Regions from separate parts of the Marinobacter sp. KM021 genome, predicted to be linked through region 2. Evidence: riboswitches for the same ligand, from Rfam matches in the RefSeq annotation. Region 2 holds a riboswitch; the other holds the start of a gene.
What was found. A riboswitch is a leader RNA that binds a small molecule or an ion and turns the genes downstream of it on or off. The one in region 2 is predicted to bind cobalamin.

Region 1: it holds a riboswitch for cobalamin, as region 2 does, so the genes downstream of both, RVM24_RS16420 (ribonucleoside-diphosphate reductase subunit alpha) here and RVM24_RS17605 (TonB-dependent receptor domain-containing protein) in region 2, are expected to answer to the same signal.

The regions. Positions count from the first base shown of each region.
Region 1 is NZ_CP136129.1:3,497,170-3,509,160, forward strand. It holds gene RVM24_RS16420 (ribonucleoside-diphosphate reductase subunit alpha) at 1-1,239, opposite strand, end outside; cobalamin riboswitch at 1,352-1,549, opposite strand; gene RVM24_RS16425 (DUF3047 domain-containing protein) at 1,666-2,391, shown strand; gene RVM24_RS16430 (substrate-binding periplasmic protein) at 2,394-3,101, opposite strand; gene nhaB (sodium/proton antiporter NhaB) at 3,314-4,819, opposite strand; gene RVM24_RS16440 (ABC transporter ATP-binding protein) at 5,276-6,088, shown strand; gene RVM24_RS16445 (ABC transporter substrate-binding protein) at 6,118-7,380, shown strand; gene RVM24_RS16450 (ABC transporter permease) at 7,377-8,207, shown strand; gene RVM24_RS16455 (sigma-54 interaction domain-containing protein) at 8,348-10,021, shown strand; gene RVM24_RS16460 (OsmC family protein) at 10,219-10,773, shown strand; gene RVM24_RS16465 (acyl-CoA dehydrogenase family protein) at 10,802-11,941, shown strand; gene RVM24_RS16470 (FAD-dependent oxidoreductase) at 11,938-11,991, shown strand, end outside.
Region 2 is NZ_CP136129.1:3,762,307-3,774,297, forward strand. It holds gene RVM24_RS17555 (sodium-dependent transporter) at 1-331, shown strand, start outside; gene RVM24_RS17560 (hypothetical protein) at 413-1,015, opposite strand; gene RVM24_RS17565 (QsdR family transcriptional regulator) at 1,136-1,714, opposite strand; gene RVM24_RS17570 (3'-5' exonuclease) at 1,777-2,499, opposite strand; gene RVM24_RS17575 (putative nucleotidyltransferase substrate binding domain-containing protein) at 2,492-4,369, opposite strand; gene cobU (bifunctional adenosylcobinamide kinase/adenosylcobinamide-phosphate guanylyltransferase) at 4,509-5,039, shown strand; gene RVM24_RS17585 (histidine phosphatase family protein) at 5,023-5,622, opposite strand; gene cobT (nicotinate-nucleotide--dimethylbenzimidazole phosphoribosyltransferase) at 5,627-6,685, opposite strand; gene cbiB (adenosylcobinamide-phosphate synthase CbiB) at 6,800-7,759, shown strand; gene cobD (threonine-phosphate decarboxylase CobD) at 7,756-8,820, shown strand; cobalamin riboswitch at 8,860-9,052, shown strand; gene RVM24_RS17605 (TonB-dependent receptor domain-containing protein) at 9,211-11,040, shown strand; gene RVM24_RS17610 (cobalamin-binding protein) at 11,109-11,960, shown strand.

The DNA of each region.
Region 1 (11,991 bases), 270 kb from region 2:
GTCGTTGACCACTTTCAGAAATGGCACCACGCCCTGGCTCTGGCCGTTGGTGCCTTTGATGTGGGAGCCCAGTGCACGTACTGGCGTCCAGTCGTTGCCCAGGCCGCCGGCCCATTTGGAGAGCAGCGCGTTATCCTTGATGGCGCCGTAGATACCTTCCAGGTCGTCCTGCACGGTGGTCAGGTAGCAGGAGGACAACTGGGAATGGCGGGTGCCGCTATTGAACAGGGTGGGCGTGCTGGCCATGTAATCAAAGCTGGACAGCAGGTTATAGAATTCGATGGCGCGGGCGTTGGGGTCGTCTTCCCGCAGGGCCAGACCCATGGCGACACGCATGAAGAACACCTGGGGCAGTTCCAGGCGGGCTTTGTTCCAGTGCAGGAAGTAGCGGTCGTACAGGGTTTGCAGGCCCAGGAAACCGAACTGGTGGTCACGCTCGGGGATGATCGCCGCGCCCAGGCGTTCCAGGTCAAAGGCGGCCAGGGCTTCGTCCAGCAATTCGTAGCGGATACCGGCGTGGATGAACGCGCTCAGGGCCTGTGGATAAACCTCTGTCAGCGGCTGGTTGCGGGGCAGGTCCAGGGCCTCAGCCGCTTCCAGGCGAAGCTGTTCCAGCAACAGGCGGGCGGTGACGGCGCTGTAGTCCGGCTCTTGCTCGATACGGCCACGGGCCGTCATGATCAGGGCGGAGAGCACTTCGGTTTCCTCAATGCCGTCGTACAGGTTGCGCAGGGCTTCGTCGACCAGGGATTCGCCATCAATGCCGTCCAGGCCGGTGGCGGCCTGCTCTACCTGCAGTTTCATCAGGCCCAGGTCCAGAGGCGCCACGCTGCCGTCGGCTTTTTTCACGGTCAGGTGCGGGTGCGCTTCCATGGGTTCTTCGATGGCACGCTTGCGGGCGTGTTCTTCCCGGTAGAGCACGTAAGCCCTGGCCACCTTTTGCTCTTCGGCCCGCATCAGGGCCAGTTCCACCTGGTCCTGAATGTCTTCAATATGCACTTTACCGCCGGCTTTCAGGCGCCGGCTGATGGCCTGCACCACCTGTTCGGTTACCCGATGCACGGCGTCGTTGATGCGGGCAGAGCCGGCGGCTTTATCGCCTTCCACGGCCAGGAACGCTTTGGTCACCGCCACACTGATTTTGGCGGGATTGAATCCAACCAGGGTGCCGTTGCGTTTAATAACTTGAAGGGATTGGGTATCGGTAGCCGGGGCTTCGGCCAGAGCGGTGGCAGACATCGTGTTCTCCTGAAGTCGCGTCAGATTCCATTTAGCCTTCGCGAATGCAGGAGCATACCGTGCCTTGTTTCAGGGCAGGGATAACCGATCTGCTCACCTTGAGTCGCGAAGGTGCAGTGCTGTTTCCCTGGCAGGTCTTCGGACTCAGGGGCGTGAACCTGTTGGTTCGGCCTTGCGTGGCGACTTCCCGGCGCTTGCCAGTGTCTTGATGCCACGCTCGTTCCCCAATACCGCTGCGCGTCAGTTCCGGATTCTCACCGGATTCCCGACTACCTTTATGCCTGAAGTGATCAGAGAATGATCACAACATATGGTAGTCAACCAAGGATTTGGTCACTATATACGGACTAATAGCCACTGACAAGGCACTTTATCGCAGGCCCGCTGTCTGCCATTGCAGTGGCCCGGAAACAAAAGGATAAGTCTATGAAGCGTTCATCACTGGCAGGCACTGCATGGGTGTTGGCTCTGCTATTGGCCAGCCCGTTACTGATGGCGCAGGAGTCTTTACTGCAACCCTTCTCCACCATGAGTTCATTATCCGATGGTTGGGAACCTCTGGAATTGCCCAGAATCGACCGGCACACGCGCTATGAGCTGGTCACGGACGACGGTGTTCAGGTGGTCAAGGCGAGCGCTGATAACAGCGCCTCCGGCCTGATTGCCCGATTGTCGTTAGAACCCGGCGAATCGCTGATTCTGCGCTGGCAATGGAAGGTGTCCAACGTGTTCGACCGGGGCGATGCCCGGAAAAAGTCCGGCGACGACTACCCGGCGCGAATCTACGTGGCCTTTGAATTCCAGCCCGACAATGCAGGATTCTTTGAACGGGCCAAGCGCAAAACCGTGGAGGTGATGTTTGGTGAGTCCCTGCCGGGTAATGCCCTGAACTATATCTGGGCCAACCGGCTACCTGAGCAATCCATTGTCGCCAACGCCTTCACCGACCAAACCATGATGGTGGCGGTCAATTCCGGCCCGGAGCAAACCGGTGAGTGGGTCACGGTGGAACGGGATATTGTGGCAGATTACCGGGAAGCGTTCGGGGAGAATCCCCCGCGCATTGTTGGCGTGGCCATCATGTCGGATGCGGATAATACCGGTGAACGGGCAACCGCGTGGTATCGGGATCTGGTGCTTGAGAAGCCGTGAACTCAACGGTACTGTTCAGGAAATCCCGGCAAAACAAAGGTTTTCTCGAACCGGCGCACCGGCGGCACTTCACCACGCTCGGCCAACCGCAGATAGGCATCATCAAACGCCTCTCGAAGAATGGCGGCCCGGGAGCTGGCCAGCGAGAATATCCAGGCGCTGTTGCGGCTTCGTACTTCCGATTCCCGAATGATGGCGTCTGAGGGGTGGGTCAGGATTTCTCGCACCGGTTGGCGGTAATCGAGCAGGTAATCACCCCGCTTTCGTTTCAGCATATCCACCGCCGAACGGTGGTTGGGCGCCTCGGTAATGCGAATGTCTGGCTGGTCTTCCAGCCAATCCCGAAGCCCGCCATAGGTGTAGCCTCCGATCAATATCACCATGCTGCCATGCAACTGGTCCATGTGTTCCAGCGGTTCTGTATCTTGGCGGTACCAGGCACTCAACTCCACGGGAATCGGGCTGATCCAGCTTTCCAGAACGGCTTCTTTCAGTACCGGCGTGGCAGATAATCCCAGCCAGAGGTCAACGGTGCCGTCTCTCAGATAGAGGTAGGTACGTGCCACAGGCAGATAGAGGAATTCCAGCTCGTAGCCGGCCTCTGCAGCAACCTTCCTGGTAATCTCCACAAACTCACCGGCTGGTTCACCCTCAGCGGTGCGGTAGGTGATGGGCGGAAACTCCACATAGGCAACTCGAACGGCCTTCATGCTATATGGATCCTGGTCGTCGGCATGGACCAGAGTGTTATAGAGAAGTCCGATCAGGACAACAAAAAGCCCCGTCAGCGCCCAGGCGCCGCGAGGCAGATCAGTGGAGTAACGTTGGCAACTGCGCATGTATACCGCTTATCGTTATCTGTTTCTCTAGAGGGTAACAGATACACCAATTACTGTAGCGGCGAACGTCAAAAAATGTTGATTCAGAACGAATGGGTCACCATGTACAGCCCCACACCACCCATCACCAGGGTGTACGGAAACGCCATGATCACCATTTTCCCATACGACAGCCGCACCAGTGGCGCGATGGCGGACGTCAGCAGGAACAGAAACGCCGCCTGACCGTTAGGAGTGGCCACGCTGGGCAGATTCGTGCCAGTGTTGATCGACACCGCCAGGGTCTGGAAATGGTCATAGCTGATGGCCCCGGCGTCCAGCGCCTGCTTGACCTCACTGATGTACACCGTGGCCACGAACACGTTATCACTGATCATCGACAACAAGCCGTTGGCGATAAAGAACATGCCTGGCTGCTGGTGCTCTGGCAGGCTGAGCACATAATCGATGATCGGCTTGAACAGATGCTGCTCATGAATCACCGCCACCACGGCGAAGAACACCACCAGCAGAGAGGTGAACGGCAGGGATTCCTGGAAGGCTTTACCAATCTGGTGCTCGTCTGTGACGCCGGTAAACGAGGTAATCAGGATAATCACCAGCAGGCCAATCAGGCCAACTTCAGCAATGTGAAACGCCAGGCCGATCACCAGAATGGCGGCAGCGATGGCCTGAATCCACAGGGATGCCTGGTCGGCTTTGGTGCGACGTGCCCGCTCGTTCTTGGCAAACTCTTCCAGTACCTGGCGCACCGGCTTGGGCAGGCGGCCGCCGTAACCAAACCAGCGCAGTTTCTCCAACGCCCAACAAGTCGCCAGACCCGCGAAAAACACCGGGATGCTGACTGGCGCCATGTGCAGAAAGAAGCCAACGAAATCCCACCCTACCACCTTGGCAATCAGCAAATTCTGGGGCTCACCCACCATGGTGGCAACGCCACCCAGGGCAGTACCTATTGCACCGTGCATCAACAGGCTGCGCAGAAACGCCCGGAAGTTTTCCAGGTCTTCCCGGTGCAGCTCGATCACTTCTGCATCACTGCCAGCGTTGTGATCTCTTTGCTGGTAGCCTTTGCCCGACGCAACTTTGTGGTAAACCGAGAAAAAGCCCACCGCCACGCTGATAATCACGGCGGTCACCGTTAACGCATCCAGAAACGCTGACAGCAAGGCGGCCGCAGTGCAGAACAGCAGCGACAGCGCTGACTTGGAGCGAACCCCCACCAAAATCTGGGTGAACGTCACCAGCAGCAGGTCTTTCATGAAGTAGATCCCCGCCACCATGAACATCAGCAGCAGAATCACCGGGAAGTTCACCAGAACCTCGTGATACACGGCGTCTGCCGTGGTCAGCCCGATCAGCAACGCCTCCACCGCCAGCAAACCACCCGGCAACAGTGGATAACACTTCAGCGCCATGGCCAGGGTGAAGATGAACTCGCCAATCAGCAACCAGCCTGTCACACCCGGCCCGAACACGTACATCACGATGGGATTGGCAATCAGAAACAGCAGAATAACCTGTTTGTACCAGACAGGTGCTTTGCCAAGAAAGTTATGGGTAAAGCCAGACAGGACGGTGTTGGGCATTGCTCAATTCTTCTGAGGGGTGGACGCCACGAAAGTATGCGGCAGAAGGCCGCAATCTTCCTTGATATTTGTGCACCGGGTAATGGCCAGAAGGTAGCAATCAGGTCAGTAATTAGGCGTATATGGGGGTACGCGCGCCCCGGGACAGGGCCGAGATTATAGAGTAAATCACCAGTTTTTTACACGAGCCCCGATCAGAAAAAGACCTAAATGCCGGGCAATCCCCAACTCATCACTGATGCCATTACTGCCCAAGCCACGTCCTCCACCATCCGTCTATCTGAGCAAAGCTCAGCAATGGCGAATAATCCTTGCCATTGTCCGACATTGGCAACAACAAGCAACCGGTGACAATCTTCGGAAAAAATCACAAATTATTGATTTTATTAGCTTAATTTTGGTGGCACACATACTGCTTAGGTTCAGGTCAATATTTCTTTGAATCGGAGCAAAGACATGGGCGCATCACTGTCGATCGACTACGTCACCCACAGGTTTTCACCCTCAGCCGAACCTACCTTGAAAGACATCGACGCCCGAATTGAGCCGGGTCAGATGACGGCTCTTATCGGCCGTAGCGGCTGCGGCAAGTCGACGCTGCTGCATATGCTGGCCGGGCTGCTGATTCCGTCGGAAGGCTGCGTGCGGGTCAACGGTCACCAGATATCCTCGCCCAGTGCCAAGTGGAACATGATGTTCCAGAAAGCCTCTTTGTACCCCTGGATGACCGTTCAGGAAAACGCCGCTCTGGGCCTGTTGTTCGCAGGCCACTCCAAGCGCGAAGCGACCAGGCAGGTTGATGCGCTGCTCGACATGGTGGGCCTGCACGACAAGAAAAAGGAAAACGTTCAGAGCCTCTCTGGCGGGCAGCAACAACGGGTTGCACTGGCAAGATCTTTGGCCACCAACCCCGAGGTGCTGCTTCTGGATGAGCCGTTCTCTGCACTGGACGCGTTCACCCGCTCTGCCCTTCAGGAGGAGGTGCCCGCTATTTGTCGCGAGCGCGGCATCACCATGGTGATCGTCACCCACGATATTGATGAAGCCATCACCATGGCGGACCGGGTGCTCGTGATGTCTCAAAACCCGGGGCGAATCGTCAGTGAACTTCCGGTCAAGCTGCCCTGGCCTCGCCGGCACATGGATGTCGGGTTTCAGACCTTGCGCGACGAACTGATGCAGCAATTCAAAGGCACCGACACCGGCTTGTCCGGACGGGATGCCCAGTCCAGCCAACCCGCCGACTCGAAAGCCGAAAGCGCCGCCTGAAAACGCCCAATCTTAATGAGGAAGACACGATGAAAAAGCCGAAACGCAACAAGCCCACCACCAGGCAATCCGATCAGGAATACCTCCAGGAACACGAAATGAGCCGGCGGGATTTCATGCTCGACAGCTTGGCCCTTGGCGGCCTGGCCGCTGCGTTCGGGATGTCCGCCAGCACGGCTGCCTGGGGCAGTATCCAACCTCCGGCCGATGAAGTCGTGCGTATCGGTTACCTGCCCATCACCGATGCCACTGTTCTGCTGGTGGCCCACGCCAAAGGCTTTTTCGAAGAGGAAGGCCTGAAAACCGAACCGCCCACACTGATCCGTGGCTGGTCACCGCTTGTGGAGGGGTTTGCCGCAGGCCGATTCAATCTGGTGCATTTCCTTAAGCCGATTCCGATCTGGATGCGCTACAACAACAACTTCCCGGTGAAGATCATGTCGTGGGCGCACCTGAACGGCTCGGGCCTGGTGGTTGGTCGCCATACCGATGCCAAAAGCTTTGCGGATCTTGGCGGCAAACAGGTTGCGGTGCCCTACTGGTACTCCATGCACAACATTGTGCTGCAGATGGGCTTGCGCCACGCCGGGCTGACACCGGTCATCAAGTCGCAAAGCGAGACCCTGGCGCCCAACGAGGTGAACCTGCAGATCATGCCGCCGCCGGATATGCCCCCCGCGTTGGCGGCCCGGAAGATCGACGCCTTTATTGTCGCGGAACCCTTCAATGCGGTGGGCGAAATGCTGGCCGGCGGCAAGATGCTGCGTTTCACCGGGGATATCTGGCGCAATCACCCATGCTGCGTGGTCTGCATGAACGAGAACCAGGTTAACGCCAACCCGGTGTGGACCCAGAAGGTGATGAACGCGATTGTTAAAGCCCAGATCTATTCCCAGCAGAACAAGAAAGAAGTCGCTCACCTGTTGTCGCGCGATGGTAAGGGCTATCTGCCCATGGCGGCCAATGTGGTTGAACAGGCGATGACGCTCTATGACCAGGAAAGCTACGCCGATCCCAACGCGATTCAGAACGCCAACTGGGGCAGCGGACGCATCGACTTCCAGCCGTGGCCGTTCCCTTCCGCCACCCGGCTTATCGTCAACGAGCTGAAGCAGACCCTGGTCGGTGGCGATACCACCTTCCTGCAGGACCTGGACCCAGACTTTGTGGTGGATGACCTGGTGGACTACCGCTTTGTCAAAGCGGCCATGGATAAACACCCCGGCTGGAAAGACGCGCCGGGCTTTGACGCAGACAACCCGTTTGATCGGGAAGAGGTGGTCAAACTATGAGTACCAAAACCTCCTCTGCCCTGAACGCACCGTCATCCGGCTTCAACGGGCTCAGTCCGCTGCTAAGCATGCTCAGCAGCCTGCGCTACCCGGCCCTGGGCATCACCAGTCTGCTGGCCGCCTGGTGGTTCGGCGGCTACCTGGTGGCCAATGACCCAGACATGTGGGCGTTCGCCAACTTTGCCCCGGCACCTACCTTCCACGCGCTTTATGGTCTTGTGGCCAGTGGTGCTATCTGGCCCACCGTCCTGTCCAGCCTGTATCGGATTCTCTATGGCTTGTTCTGGGGGATTGTTATCGGGGTGCCGGTCGGCGTGCTGATCGGCTACGTGGGCAGTGCCATGAAGATTGCCAATGTGCCGTTTCAGTTCCTGCGGATGATCAGCCCCCTGGCCTGGATGCCGATCGCGGTTCTGGCCTTCCCTACCTGGGATTCGGCCATTATCTTCCTGATCGTGATGGCAGCGGTCTGGCCGATCATCTTCTCGACCGCCCACGGCGTGCGCCGGATCGATCCCAACTGGTTTAAAGTCGCCCGCAACCTGGGCGCCTCGGAACTGCACATGCTGCGACGCATCATCATGCCTGCGATCATGAGTGATGTGCTCGCCGGCATCCGGCTGGCCGTTGGCGTGGCCTGGGTGGTACTGGTACCGGCGGAGTATCTGGGCGTCACCAGCGGCCTCGGTTACGCCATCAACGATGCCCGGGATACCCTCTCCTACGATACGCTGGCCGCTATCGTGGTAGTCATTGGCCTGATCGGCTACGGGTTGGACTCCATCTGTAGCCTGCTGATAAAACGCTTTAACTGGCACGTAGAATAACGGTTGAGTCGCCCGGAACAAGGCCGTCCTCAGGGGCGGCCTTGTTCTGTTATGAAAGCGACAATGTCAGTCCAACGGACAATCAGGCACAGAGATTGCTGTATCAATCTCTGACAATGTCCTGGAATGGCATACTGCTCATGGAAAATCTCTCGTCACCACTCGAAAGTGATGTCATCAAGGCCGAGACCGACCTTACGGTTGTGCAAGAGGCCGCCAAACTGATCGGCCACTCCGGCTCTCCCGAATCTGCGATCACCGGCATACTGCGCCTGATGTCGCAAATGCTGGGCCTCAACCGGGGCCGGGTACTGCTGTCGACACCGGACGACAGCGCTCTGCACATTCAATACAGCTACGGCCTGACCCCCGAAGAGCGGAAGCGCGGCGTGTACAGCTTTGAAGAGGGCATCACCGGCCGGGTAATGCGCCAGGGCCAGCTGGCGGTGGTTCAGAACATCGATGAGGAGCCCGGCTACCTGTTCCGGGCGGTCGACCGGATGACCCTGCCAGACGGGGTGGTGGCCTACATCGCCATTCCCATCCTGGAGGGCAATACCCCCGTGGGTGTGCTGGCGGTCAACCGGCTGCGCATGCGGCCCAGATCGTTCAGTGCCGATCTGGTTATCCTGAGGATTCTGGCGACCTTTATTGCCCAGATCATCAAGATTAATTCCCTCATTGAAGAGCGTACCAACCACCTCCAGGCTGAAAACCAGGAGCTGAAAGACGCCCTGCAAAACCAGCAAACCAATCACGGCATACTCGGCGACAGCCGGGCGGTGCAGGATGCATTGCTTCAGGTAACCCGGGTGGCCAAAACCCAGGTGACGGTATTGCTCACGGGCGAATCCGGCACCGGAAAGGAGCGCTTTTCCCAGATCTTGCACCTGAATAGCGCCCGTAAGGAGCAACCCTTCCTCGCCATCAACTGCGCGGCCATTCCCGATCAATTGCTGGAATCCGAGCTGTTTGGCCACGAGCGGGGCGCATTCACCGGCGCGTCTGCCACCAAACCCGGCAAGATCGAGCTGGCCAGTGGTGGCACCCTGTTTCTGGACGAAATCGGCGACCTGAACCTGGAATTGCAGTCCAAACTGCTGCGGGTTCTGGAAGGCCAGGTGATCCAGCGCGTCGGGGGTAACAAAGACATACCGGTCGATGTCCGAATCGTCACCGCTACCCATAAAAATCTGCAGGATGCGGTCAACCGGGGTGAGTTTCGCCTCGATCTGTTCTATCGGCTCAACGTGTTCCCAATCCACCTGCCCCCGTTACGAAGCCGGGAGGGCGATGTGCGCATTCTGGCCCGGCATTTCCTGTTAAGTGCCAACCGGGAGTACGGCCGCTATACCCTGCTGGGCAATGGCGTGATGGAGCGCCTGGAAAGTTACAGTTGGCCCGGCAATATCCGCCAGCTGGAAAACGTCATCAAACGGGCCGTGCTGATGGCCGAAGACGGCACCATCAGCATCATGGACATTGAAGCGATCCTGCGCCAGGAATCCACCATCAGCCGGCACCTTGAGGCCGGCCAGCAGAGCTCTGCGGATCCCGCCGGCCCGACGTCGTTCAACAGCGCGATAGCACCGGGCAGCGGCGGGGCCCAAAACACAAGCAGTCCCGGGCCCGGGCGCCCTTACAGCTGGGTGCGGGCGGACGAGGCCAGTGAACTGACCGACGCCCTGCAGCAAACCGGCGGCAATAAAACCCGGGCAGCGGCTCTGCTGGGCATGACACCCCGACAATTCCGGTACCGACTGGAGAAGCTGAACATGAACAATGGAGCGGAGCCAGGCCCCGACAATGTCTGACATTGTCGGATTTTGATACCTGACAAAGGCAAGAGCCAAGCGACCATCGACCTCGACAAACTAATTTTATCTTTTTGTTTTTAAACAGATTAATAGCATATTTCAGAAGGTGGCACACAAGCTGCTCTGGTACAGATACAAGCCCGAACGTCTCAGGACACAACGGGCAGATCTGACAAACCCAACCGGAGCACATCATGACTACAGCCACTGCCAGCCAACCAGAAACCGTAACCGCTTACCTTCGCCCGATTGATCGTGACGGCTTGCTCGCCTTTGCAGAAAAAGGCCGTAACAACCCGGCCACTCGCGGCACCAACAAGGTTCACACGGTTACCGATGGCCAGTACCGCACCGTCAGCCACATCAATCAACACGAAGTGGTGGTAGACGAGCCCCTGCACCTGTTCGGTGAAGATACCGCCCCGGCCCCGGGCGAAATTGTTCTGTCTGGCCTGGGCGGCTGCCTGGCCGTCGGCATTACCGCCGTTGCCACCTGGAAGCAGATCAAACTCAGCAAACTGGAAATCTTCCTGGAAGGCGACATCGGCAATCCGGCCGCCTGGGGTGCCGGCGGCGCCGAAAAGAAACCCGAAGACATGGGCTTTCAGGATATCCGCGTGAAGGTACTGGTTGAAGGCGACGCCACGCGTGAAGAGCTGGATGAAATCGTCCGCCACGCCAACTACTTCTCGCCGGTGGCCAACACCATGCGCAATCCGATCCCGTTCAGCATCAGCCTGATGGAATAAGCCCACCCCCGGACTCCAGAGGTAAGCCATGAACAGCGCTGCTGTATCACCCTCAATTGCTCTTCCCTGGGCAGACGATGTCCAGGTGCTGGCGGATGTCAGCCAGATAGCCCGGGAGCAGCTTGCTCCCGCCGCCTACCGTATCGATCACGAGGGCTATTATCCGATCGATATCATGGCAAAACTCGGTCAGGCCGGCGCGTTTGCCGGCCATCTCGACCAGTACGGCTCTCGCTATGGCCTGGCCATCGACTCCATGCATGAGATCAGCCGGCACTGCGGCTCCACCGGTTTCATGACCTGGTGCCACGACGTTTGCGGGCTCTACATGGAGCAATCCGGCAATCCGGCTTTGTTGGCCCGCTTGCCAGACCACGCCGCCGGTAGAACCTTCGGCGGAACCGCCCTGTCCAATCCGATGAAAGCCTTCACCGGTATCGAAAAGATGGCGCTGAAAGCCAAAAAAGTACCGGGTGGTTATCGGGTTAACGGTACCTTGCCCTGGGTCAGCCACATTGCTCCGGGGCAGTACTGTGGCGTTATCGCCGCGGTCGACCGGGAGGATGGCAGTCGCTCCCACGAGATCATGTTTCTGCTGGACCTGGATGAGCGGGTAACGCTCAGAAAATGCCCGGAGTTTTCCGGGATGGAAGGCACCAGCACCTGGGCGGTTCCTCTGGTCGACTATTTCGTCAGTGAGGATCAGATGATTGCCGATCCGGTGCGGCCCTTTATTCAGCGCGTTCGCACAGCGTTCATCCTGTTACAGGTGGGCATGGCCACTGGCGTTATTCAGGGTTCGATTGACTCTGCCCGCGAGGTGGAGCCCTCCCTTGGCCATGTGAACCAGTATCTGCATGACCGCCCGGACGAGCTGCAGGCGGAATTTGACGACATCAAAGCTCAGGCCGCCAAACTCGCCGAAACCCCGTTTGATGGCAGCAAAGACTTCCTGCTGGACGTACTGGATCTGCGCGCCCGGGGTTCCGAAATGGCGCTTAAGGCGTCCCAATCGGCGCTACTGCATCAAGGCGCGCGCGGTTACCTGATGACATCGGCACCCCAACGCCGCATACGCGAGGCCCATTTCGTCGCCATCGTTACACCGGCCCTCAAACACCTGCGCTGGGAGATGGCCAAACAGATGCGTGCAGAGGTGCCGGCATGAGTGAGCAAAGTGTCGATCAAACCACGCCCTGGCGACAATACATTTGCCTC
Region 2 (11,991 bases):
CAGTGCCGTGATTGCCGGTGTTGCCTGCTGGTTGCTGGGTATCGCGTCGATCCTGTCACTGAACGTATGGGCCGATGTGGCACCGCTGGGTATGTTCGCTGCATTCGAAGGCAAGACCATCTTCGATCTGTTGGACTACTTCACCGCCAACATCATGCTGCCGCTCTCCGGCCTGCTGACCGCCATCTTCGTGGGTTGGTTCGTGGCCAAGGAGTCTCTGAAGAGCGACCTGGCTCTGCAGGAAAGCACCTTTGGCTTGTGGTACAACCTGATCCGGTTTGTGACGCCGATTGCTGTAGCAATCGTGTTTGTCTACAACCTGCTGGCGTAATCAGCCCGGCTGATAGCCCGCCAAAAAGAAAACCCGGCGCTGGAGACAGTCGCCGGGTTTTCTTTTTCTAGCGGTTACTACTTACCAGTCGCTTTCGTCATCCTCGCTCAGGGCCCGCAATTCGTCCATAAACGGGCGAACCGCACGCTTGTCGCTTTCCGGGGCATTCATCGCAGTATCCAAGGCAGAAGTCGCCGATTGCAGCATGGCACGCATCTGGGCTTTTTGTTCTTCTGTCATATGAGGGCTGTTTTCGATCTCAGCCAAGGCTTGCTGCATTTCATTTTGGGGCGCTCCCCCTTGCTCATCCATTTCCAGAGCGAACCAGGCCTGGTAAACCCGGTCCCCCGTCTGTCCCCATTGTTCAAGGCTGGAGAATCCATACCGCTTGACCAACTTCTCCAGCTGTCCGTGCACCGCGTGCCCTTCTAAGTCTTTAAGGCTGTCGGAGAAGAGTCTGGAGAAATCCATGTTCTCGTCCTGCTCGGCTTCCAGGGCATCTAGAAATTCTTTGTGGTCCTCGGCCAGGGTTTCGGCGGCGCCGAGGCTGTCGATGAATGACCGGACGGTTTTTTCTGTCAGGTCGCGAGCCTGAGCCTGGGGGGCGAGTGTGAGGGCAATCAGGGCGAGTGCAATGATGATTGGCGTAAACAGTTTCTGGCTAATGGATTGGTGTAACGGCATGTCGCGCTCCTTTGCGGGTGTTGGTTCCGGGTGTTTGTGGTCTGCTTTTGAACGGGCCGGGGCCCGGCGTTATTGCGTCAGATTAGCCTGCGTTGCACGGTTCTGCCAGCGCAGATGTTGTCAGACTTTCCCGCCTAGCAGGATGCGCACAGCGGTGCAGGCATCTTCCAGCTCTTCATCCCTGGGTTCGCGGCCGCCGATGATATCGCTGTACAGACAGGATTCGGCGATGCGCACCATGAAGTAGGACAGGCTCTGGATGTTCATGGGTGGGCTCAGGTGGCCGGCACGCACTTCGTCTTTCAGTAAGCGGGTGTTCACTTCCACGGTGCGGGCGTGCAGGGTGGAGTGAGACGAGGTGAGCATTTTCAGGGCGTATTCAGGGTCCTGGTGCAGGAATTTGCGCAGGGGGCTGAAGTGCAGAATGGTCATGTTGATGTGGCGGAATACGCCGACCACGTAGTCTACGCCATGGCCGGGGGTTTGGGCCCGGGCTTCTTTATACAGAGGCTCATAGAGCGACCATAGGATTTCACCAATCAGGAGGTCTCGGTTGCCGACCCAGCGGAACAGGGTAGCTCGGCCGATGTGCAGGTCATCGGCCAGGGCGGCGAGGCTGATTTTCTCCCCTTTTAGCCACATTCTTCTGGCGCGACGGAAGGCGTCCAGGGGGGTGGTTTTGGTGATTTGTTCGGTCACTTTGGGCTCTTTGGTTGGTGTGGGGTCATTCTAGCGGTTGCAGGGCTTTGGGGCTATGGCGGTCAGACCCAAAGATCTCCAATAGGCGTATCAGTGCCGAAATGATGCTGCACCTGGGCCTGGAACAGTTCGGCGGTGGCGATGGCGTCTATCAGGGCGTTGTGGCCGGCGTAGTGTGGTAAGCCGTAGCGGGTTCGGCTGTCGGCCAGGCGGATGGAGATGGGCTGTTTGCCCATGAGTTTCTGCCAGCGGCTGGGGTTTCGGTTGGGGTGCAGGTGGGCTTCGATGGCCATGGTGTCTATGACCGGGAAGCGGAGTTGTTCTTTCAGGCGCCACTGCAGGGCCCGGTTCAGGAACGGGCGTTCGATGTTGCGGTAGTGGACCACGGGGATTCGGCCGTTGAGGTGCTGGAACAGGGTGTCGAGCACGTCGGCGAGGTCCGGGGCGTGTTCGATTTCACTGTGGGTGATGCCGTGGATGGTGACGGTGTCTTGCTGCAACGGCAGTTGCGGCCGGACGATCTGGTGCCAGGCATTGCCGAGTTGAATGCCGCCGAGGGTAAAGGGGACCAGGCCGATGCTGATGATGGAATGGCGGTCGGCATCCAGGCCTGTGGTTTCGAAGTCGAGGGCGACCAGTGGCACCTCTTTAATGGGAGTTTGCGGGTCAGGGCAGCCGGCTTGGTAGAGAGCTCGGATTCGGGCATCCTTCGCTTTTTCCGCGGCTTTTCGGTAGTTGTCTGGCCAGTCCTGTTTGCTGTTCCCGCTTTTGATGCTGTCAGACATTCCTGGTGGCTCCTCCGGCGTTGTAACGGAAGCGCAGGAACTTCTGGGCGTTGCTGACGATCTGGAAGGCGTCTTTCAGATGACTGCGTTCGAACGGGGACAGGTCTTCCGGGCGTACGTTGTTGTCGGGTTCTCGCCCCTCTTCAATGGCCAGGGCCTGGTGGCGGATGCGAACAATGGAGATGAATTCCAGGGCATCGCGCAGGTTGCCGGCATCGTCTTCCAGCAGCAGCTTGGTTTTGGCAATGTCTTTCAGTCGCTCAAAGGAATTCTGGGAGCGGCTGCCGCATCCGAGGGCGTGTACGCGGATCAAATCGGATAATGGCGCTGTACCCCGGCGCTTGAGGTTGAATGTTTTCTGGTGCTTGCCGTCTTCCTCAAGCACGAAGGTGCGAAAGAAACCGAGCGGTGGTGTTCGGTTCAGGGCGTTCCTGGCCAGGAAGGTAAGGAAGCGCTGACTGCCGCTGGCTTTCTCTACAATCAGGGTTTTCAACTGTTCGGTAAAGTCGGTTTGCCCGTAAATGCCATCCAGGTCGAAGAAGATATTGCTGTTGAGCAGGGCTTCCGCCTTGGGATTTTCGATCCAGTCGGTGAAGTAACCTTTCCACACACTCAGCGGTTGCCGCCATTTCGGGTTGGTGGCCATGATATCGCCGGTGCAGTAGGTGTATCCACACTCGGCCAGGCCATCGGACACGAACTTGGCCAGCGCCATAAAATATTCATCGTGCTCTTCGGGGATGAAACTGTCGTCCAGCACCATGGCGTTGTCCTGGTCGGTAACGACCAGCTGTTCATCCCGGGCCATGGAGCCCAGGGCCATGAAGCAGTAGGGAACCGGTGGCGGGCCGAGTTTTTCTTCACCCAGTTCCAGCAGGCGTTGGCTGAAGCTGCGACCGATACCGGCCATGGCGCTGCCGATCATGTGGGAGTTGGCGTCTTCATTGACCATGCGTACAAAGCTGTCGCGGACTTCCAGGCTGATTCTCTTCAGGCCTTTGACGTCGTTCTGGTGGTAGATGTTGCTCACCAGGTACAGGCTGCTCTGACTTTCATACTTGACGATGTCTGACAACGCAATCACGCCCCGCACTTCGTCGCCTTCCATCACCGGCAGGTGGTGCACGTTGTTGTGGAGCATGGTGAGCATGGCTTCGAAGATGAAGGAGCGGGCGCTGATGGTGATCAGCCCTTCCGACATGATGTCGCTGATCGGGGTTTCCGAGGCCAGGGCATGGGTAACCGCACGGGTACGTAGATCCCGGTCGGTGATGATGCCCTGCAATTTCGGGCGTTCGCCGCTTTCATCCATCAACAGCAGCGCCGATACGCCATTGTCTGTCATGATTCTGGCGGCTTCCTGCAGGCGAACGGTGGTCGGAGCGGAAACCGGTTCCCGGGATATCAGGCGGGTAACCTTGGCGGTCATCAGTTCGTTGGATTTCTCTCTACGCGAAACCGCCGAACGCAGTCGGCTGCGGTCTTCAATCTCAACAAAGTCAGCAAAGTTTTCGTCGGTTTCCCACAGATGCTGAAAGGTGGTATCCGGAATCTTGTAGATCAGGCAATCTTCGATGGCTTTGGCGGGGAACCGGACTTTCTTGTTCATCATCAATCCGAACTGGCCAAAGATTTCGCCCTCGCCCACGCGGTTGTACAGCTCACCGGAGCGGCGGAAAATCTCCACGGCGCCGCTGCGGATATAGTGGAGCCAATGATTGGTCTGGCCGAGTTCAAGTATCTGGGTGCCGGCGCGGTAGTAGGCCACCTCAATACCGCTGACAACCCGTTCAAGAAGTTCTTCAGGCATGTCATTGAACGGGGGGTATTGGGCAATGTGGTTGCGGATGTCCAACAGTTCGGCCTGCATGGGCTCTCCAGAGTGACTGAGTCTTGATTAAATGTTTGCGGTTGGCTGGCCGCTTATTCCAGAGTCTGGCCAAACTATAGCAGCTGTCTGTTCACTTGGTGTACCTTGGCCACGGTGGGTAAGCACGAGAGAGTGTTTTATGGTCAACAAGTTACTGGTTACCGGTGGTATCCGGTCTGGAAAAACGGGGCTGGCGGAGCAACGGGCACGCGACGCCGGCGCAGACGTGGTCTACGTGGCTACCGCCACCGCCGGTGACGATGAAATGGCCCTGCGGATCCGGCGCCACCAGCAACAACGCCCGGCACACTGGCAGCTGGTTGAGGAGCCCGTTTACCTTGGCCGGGCGCTGTCAGACCTGGCTCACGGGCATGGTACCTCGCCGCTGGTTCTAGTGGACTGCATGAGTCTCTGGTTGAGTAATCTCCTGTTCGCCGACCGTTCGCTGTTTCAGCCTGAACGTGCCGCCTTTCTGACTGCCGTGGAAACTTATCCAGGCCCCTTGGTGATCGTCACCAATGAGGTAGGCCTGGGCACCATCGGCATGGACCCCCTCACCCGTCGCTTTGCCGACGAGCTGGGATGGCTCAACCAGGCACTCGCGCAGCGCTGTGATGAGGTGGTGATGTCGGTGGCTGGTCTGCCACTGACCCTCAAGGCTGGTGGCTGACCAGGCTGCGGAAGGTGCCAAACTCGGATTGGTCTACCTGAATCCGGCTGCGGCAGGCATAGGGTACGGAAAAGCCGGCAAACGATTTCTCCAGAGGAATGCCCAGCACGTTGGCCAGCACCATGCGAATAACGCCACCATGGCAAACCACCAGGATACGCTGACTCGCAAGTTTGTCCTGCCAGCGATCAAACCCGAGGGTGACTCGCTGGTAGAAGTCGGTAATGGCTTCACCGCCGGGCGGGTTGGAGTTTATGGGGTCCTGCCAGAAGCGGCTGAGATGGTCGCCATAACGTTCCTGGACCTGCCGCGAAGTTAACCCCTCCCAGTCACCAAATCCGATTTCCCGCAGGTCATCTTCGATGTGCAGGGGAATCCTGCGTCTTTGCGCGAGCTGTTCTGCAAACAGGCGGCACCGTGTCATCGGCGAGCTGACAATGGCATCCCAATGGTCGTGACCGTGGACGGCGGCTTCCATTTGCTGCCAGCCGACGGGGCTCAGCGGGTCGTCCTTGCTGCCCCGGAACATTTGCCCACCCTCGGGTTCGCCATGGCGTATCAGGTCGATCACGGTGGTTGTCATGATTCTACTCCCCGGATTTTCCGCTGATGCCGGCATCAGCAAAGCTGGCCATGTTGTTATGCAGTGCGCAGGCTGCCCGAAGCAAAGGCAGGGCAACGGCGGCGCCGCTGCCCTCACCCAGGCGCATGCCCAGGTCCAGCAGTGGGGTCGCATCAAGTGCTTCCAGCACCGCGTCGTGACCGGGCTCGGCAGACCGGTGCGCAAACATGAGCCAATCACGCGCTCCGGGTTGCTGGCTAACCGCCACAAGAGCGGCGGCCGAGACGATAAAGCCATCGACCAATACCGGGATCTTGCGGGCTGCGCAGCCGAGGATGGCACCGGTCAACGCAGCAATCTCGAAGCCGCCGAGAGAAGTCAGCACAGACAAGGCGTTTCGGTCGTCGCCATGCCGGGCCAGTGCTTTGGAGACCACCCGGGCTTTGCGAGTGACCCCCTCGCTGTCAAGGCCGGTGCCCGGCCCGACGAGCCTCTCGGGTGGCAGGTCAAGCAATGCGCAGGCGAGTGCGGCGGCACTGGTTGTGTTGCCGATACCCATGTCGCCACCGATGAACAGCCGACATCCGGCGTTGGCCGATCGCTCGGCTGCCTGGTCGCCACTGGTCAGTGCAGCAGCTACCTGGCCCGTGCCCAGGGCGGATTTTTCGGCCATATTTGCAGTACTGGGGCCGATAATCTGGTGAATGACGCCGGGGAGCATCGGTACCTCTCCGACCGTGCCCAGGTTCACAACTTCCAGGCTGGCGCCGAGTTCCCTGGCCATAACGCTGATGGCCGCGCCACCGCCGGCGAAGTTGGCAACCATCTGGGCGGTGACCTCCTGGGGAAAGGCGGAAACACCTTCAGCACATACGCCATGATCACCGGCAAACACCACCATGCGGACAGGATCAACGGTTGGCCTGTCTGTGCCGTTCAGGGCCGCCAGGGTAATCGCCAGCTGCTCCAGTTGCCCGAGAGAGCCTGGCGGTTTGGTCAGAACCTGCTGTCGCGCTGCGGCAAGTGCGGCGTGTTCGGCTGAGGGGGCGGGGGGCGGTGCTAGCCAGCTTTGAGGCAGGGCCATGACGATGATTCCTTGTGGGCGGAAAACCGAGGATGGTCTTACCGGGAGGCGAAGGTGTCAAGATCAGGCTCCACTCGGTTAGACTTGCCAGCATCTGATTCATGGAGCCCACATTTGGAAACGTTTCTGGTTGCGGTATTGGTATGTGTCGTGGCGGTTGCACTGGACTGGTTGGTTGGTGAACCGCGCCGGTGGCACCCTCTGGCAGGCTTTGGCCGTTGGGCCTCGGTGGCGGAAGCTGGCCTGAATGGCCAGCCGCAGGCCGCAGCAAGGAGCCTGTGCCTGGGTGCGCTGGCAACCGCGATCGTCGTCACGCCGGTGCTGGCACTGGCTGTAGCGCTGCAATTCTGGCTGGGCGGCTGGCTATGGTTGGTGGCTCAAGTGGCCGGCGTATGGCTCGCAATGTCGTTACGGGGGCTGGCGGAGCATGGCCGGGCGGTGTCCTCTGCATTGAATACGGGCGACGGTGACCAAGCCAGGAAAGCGGTGGGGTGGATTGTCAGCCGGGATGCAGCGGCGCTGTCCGACGAGGGGGTGGCCGCGGCTGCCTCGGAATCCATGCTGGAGAATGGTGCCGATGCGGTGTTCTCAAGTCTGTTCTGGTACCTGCTTGCCGGGCTGCCGGGTGTGGTTTTGCACCGATTGATCAATACCCTGGACGCCATGTGGGGCTATCGCAACTCACGATTTCTTTACTTCGGTCGGTTTGCCGCCAGGCTGGATGACCTCATGAACTGGCTGCCTGCCCGGCTGACAGCCCTCACTTATGCGCTGTTGGGAAGTACCCGGGTGGCGCTCCGTTGTTGGCGTACCCAGGCAAGAACCTGGGATAGCCCCAATGCCGGGCCAGTGATGTCGGCCGGGGCGGGCGCCCTTGGTGTGACCCTCGGTGGGCCGGCGCCCTATGCCAATGGCATCAAGGAACGGCCAGTGTTAGGTCGTGGCCCCGGGGCTTCGGCAGCGACAATCGAAGGTGCTATTGCCCTGGTACAGCGCGGGGTAATGCTCTGGTTGTCGGTGCTGCTCGTCCTCGCCCTTGCCTGCAGCTGGGTGGTGCCTGGAGGTGCCGGATGACGGCCTTCGACCTTTCTGAATCCCCGGAGCATGGCGGGCGGTTACAGGCCGCAATACAGCGTTGGGGCATCCCCCGCGAGCAATGGCTTGATCTGTCCACCGGCATCAATCCGGTACCCTGGCCGGTGCCGGCCATCCCACCGGAGGTATGGCAACGACTGCCAGAGCCGGACGATGGGCTGGAGAAGATCATCCGTTCCTGGGCAGGTGCGCCCGAGCGGGCCAGCTGCCTGCCGGTGGCGGGATCCCAGGCGGCGATCATGGCCCTGCCCGCCGTGCGCGCCAGGGTGCATGGTCTTGGTCGAGTGGCGGTGCCCGTGCCTGGATATCGCGAGCACGGTCATGCCTGGCGTCGCGCCGGTTTCGAGGTGGTGGCGATTCCTGAGCAGGCAATAGAGCAAGACGATCTGACCTGGCTGGATTCTGTGGACGTGGTGGTGTGGATACAGCCGAATAATCCGACCGGGCAGCTGGTCGATCCGGCCCGTCTTCTGCTATGGCACCAACGATTGCAGGCACGTGGGGGCTGGCTGGTACTTGATCAGGCCTTTGTTGAGGGAGAGCCCGGACACGGTTTGGAACCCTGGGCGGGCGCGCCGGGTCTGATACTTCTGCGATCTCTGGGCAAGTTTTTCGGCCTGGCCGGAATGCGCGCCGGGGCTGTGTTGGCTGAACCTGAGCTGACCCGTGCGCTGGCTTTTGAATTGGGCCCCTGGACCGTCAGTGGCCCGGCGCGTTACCTGATGGCAAGAGCTCTGGCTGACAGGGCATGGCAGATAGAGGCGCTGGGCAGGCTGCAGACGTCACGGCTGCGGATGGACGGCCTGCTCAGGAAATCTGGCATGCCAGCAACCAACGGTACGTTGCTGTTTCGCACGGTCCATCACGAAAACGCAGCACCAATAGCGGATGAGTTGGCTCGTCGTGCCATTCTGGTCAGGCGTTTTGATGAGCCGCCAGCCCTGCGCTTCGGTTTGCCGCCTGATGAGTCCGGTTGGCAACGTCTGGGAAGTGCGTTGTCTGAATTAACATATCTCATTGACCACCCCCACCCGGGTTGATAGTCTTGCCCGCAATTTCAGGTGCTCTGAGCGTTCCAACCGGACTGGCGATAGTCCGGCGAATGCAGTGAGTGAAACGGGAAGCCGGTGAGAGCCCGGCGCTGCCCCCGCAACGGTAATCAGGTGAAAGGCAATCCAATGCGCCACTGTGCCTCTGGCATGGGAAGGTGATTGCCCCGGAGCATCAGCTCCACCTGGAAGCCCGGAGACCGGCCTGGAATTTGGAGCCCATGAGTTCCAGACACCTACGTTGCGGAGGGCAGCGGCGGTGGGTGAACCGGCCAATGCAACTGATCGACGCCCCTCCACCCTCCGTCAATACAGACATTTCTCCTCCGCATGAATCAGTATCAACCGCACGGGTGAGTGCGGTGCGAAGCGAGTGAAGAAATGAAGCGTTCCAAAGTCTTGTCTGCCCTTGTGTTCATGCCTTTTGCCCTACCGGCGAGTGGTTCAGAGTCTGAAGCCGCCCCGGATACTCTTGAACCTATTGTTGTAACTGCCACGCTTGGCCCCCGTACGGTGGGCGAAAGCCTGTCTTCGGTGACGGTCATCGAAGAAGAAACCATCCGTCGTGAGGCGCCTGCCGAGTTTACCGATCTGCTGGCGGCGCAGCCCGGTATTGATCTGGTCACTAACGGGTCATTTGGCAAGAACACCAGTGTATTCACTCGTGGCACTGCGAATGATTCCACGGTCTTTCTGGTTGATGGTGTGCGCCTTCGTTCTGCAACCAGCGGTGGCGCGCCCTGGCAGTATTTTCCAGCTGATCTGGTCGAGCGCGTGGAAATCGTCAGGGGCCCCCGCAGTGCACTCTATGGCGCTGACGCGGTAGGCGGTGTCATTCAGGCATTTACACTGGATCCAAAGCACGGTAACAGAGGGTGGGTTGAAACCGGAGCAGGCAATTTCAACACCCAGAAAACCAGTGCTGGCGCATCGGCGACTCACGGCGCAACCCGGTTCAGCCTCAGCGGGCTGCACAAGGAGACCGATGGCACCAGAATTGTGAAAGATGGCGAGGACAAAGGTTTTCGCAATACCGCCGGCGTCGGGCGTGTTGTGCATGAATTGCCGAGCGGAGGAGAGGCCAGTTTCGTCATCATGCAGTCACAGGGCAATACTGAATTTGACGGTGGCAACACGGATTTTATGATCCGGACCATCGGCGTCACATTGAATACCCCTGTCAGTGATTATTGGGCGACGTCCATCCAGCTTTCAGAATCCGCTGACGAGCAAGAAAGCTTCCGTAGTGCCGGCGATTCTGTATTCAACACCAAAACCCGAACCGCACGATGGGAAAACACTTTCACCGCAGGCGTGCACGAGCTTGCGGTCGGGGGAGAGCTACAATCCGACGAAGTGAAAAGCACCATCGAGTTCGATGAGAACAGTCGCACTAATGCCGCGTTATTCACCCAACTGCGCTTAAACTTCGGCCCTTCCGATATTCAGTTGTCATTTCGCGGCGACGACAACGAGGCATACGGTCGACAGGAAACCGGTGGCATTGCCCTTGGCCACTCGTTTGACCGTTCCCACCGGGTACGGGTGAGTTATGGCACCTCTTTCCGGGCGCCCACGTTCAATGATCTTTACTATCCTTTGGAGATATTCGATTTCGGTGGCAGTTATGCCGGCAACCCGGACCTCAAGCCGGAGGAAGGCGCGTCCGTGGAGCTGGGGCTTAGCGGTCGTTACGAACACTGGTACTGGGATGCCGCTCTTTATCAACTGGACGTAGAGAATCTGATTGAACTCCAGAGCATCAACGGTGATCTCCGGCCTGCCAACGTGAGTGAAGCCCGTATTCGTGGCGCGGAGCTGGCCTCCGGTCTGCGGTCGAATGGTTGGGATCTTGGGGTCAAACTCACCTTGATGGATCCTCGTGATCGTGAGACGGATAACCGCCTGCGTCGTCGCAGTCACCAATCGCTGAGGGTTGACCTGGACCGTCAAATGGGCGCCTGGAGTCTGGGAGGCACCGCTCTGGCCAGTGGCTACCGCTACGATGATGCTAGTAATCAAAATCGTTTACCGGGCTACGTCACCTTCAACCTTCGTGCAGGGTGGGAATTTACTCAGGACTGGACAGCACGGCTGACGCTTCAGAACGTTACGGATAAGGAATACGCGACGGCAACCCGATTTGATGGTTCAGGCTACCTGGCGGCGGGAACCGCAGGGTTTCTTTCGATTCGCTATGACTTCCGATAAAACTGCATAATCTTGCCGGGGAGGCGCCAGTGGGAAAGCTTAAGGGTGTGAGCATACTGCTCGGCTGGATGCTGCTGGCATCTCCGGCCCTGGCATCCTATGTCTGCGCCACGGATGATCTGGGCGAGGAGATATGCCTGGAACACCCGGCAAAACGCATTGCCGCACTTTCGCCTGGGGCGACAGAACTGGCATGGGCGGCGGGCGCCGGTGATCAGGTAGTTGCCGTGGTGGCTTACAGCGATTATCCCCCGGCAGCCCGAGAGGTCGCTTCAGTGGGTAGCCATACCCGCATGGATATGGAACGGCTGCTGGAGCTGCAGCCGGATCTTGTGATTGGCTGGGTAACCGGGAATCCGACGGAGCAGCTGGTCACACTCAAGAATATGGGCGTCCCGGTGTTCTCCATTGAACCCCGGAGTTTTGAAGCTGTCTCCAACACCATTGAGCGCATCTCCATACTGGCAGGTACTGAAGCAGAAGGCTTTGCAGAGGCGGAGCGATTCCGTCAGGGCATTGCCGACTTGCAGGAGGCGTACGCCAAGGCTGATCCGGTGCCGGTGTTCTACCAGGTTTGGGATGAGCCCCTGATGACGGTCAACAGCCAGCACCTGATCGGTGAAATGATTGAACTTTGCGGTGGTGATAACGTGTTTGGTCAGCTGGACCGGCTAGTGCCGAGGATCAGTGCGGAAGCGGTGATTGCGGCGAATCCCGAGGCCATTCTGGCGGGTGGAATGGGTGAGGAGAATCGCCACTGGCTGGCGCGCTGGCAGGCATTCCCCAGTATCACTGCGACAGAGCGAAACAACCTCTTTTTTATTCCGCCGTCACTGGTTCAGCGACCGACTCCGAGAATGCTTGAGGGAACGCAATTGTTTTGCGAGAAACTGGAGGTGGCCCGTGGCCGACGGCCCTAGTGGAGTAGCCGTGTGATACGCCCGATCACCC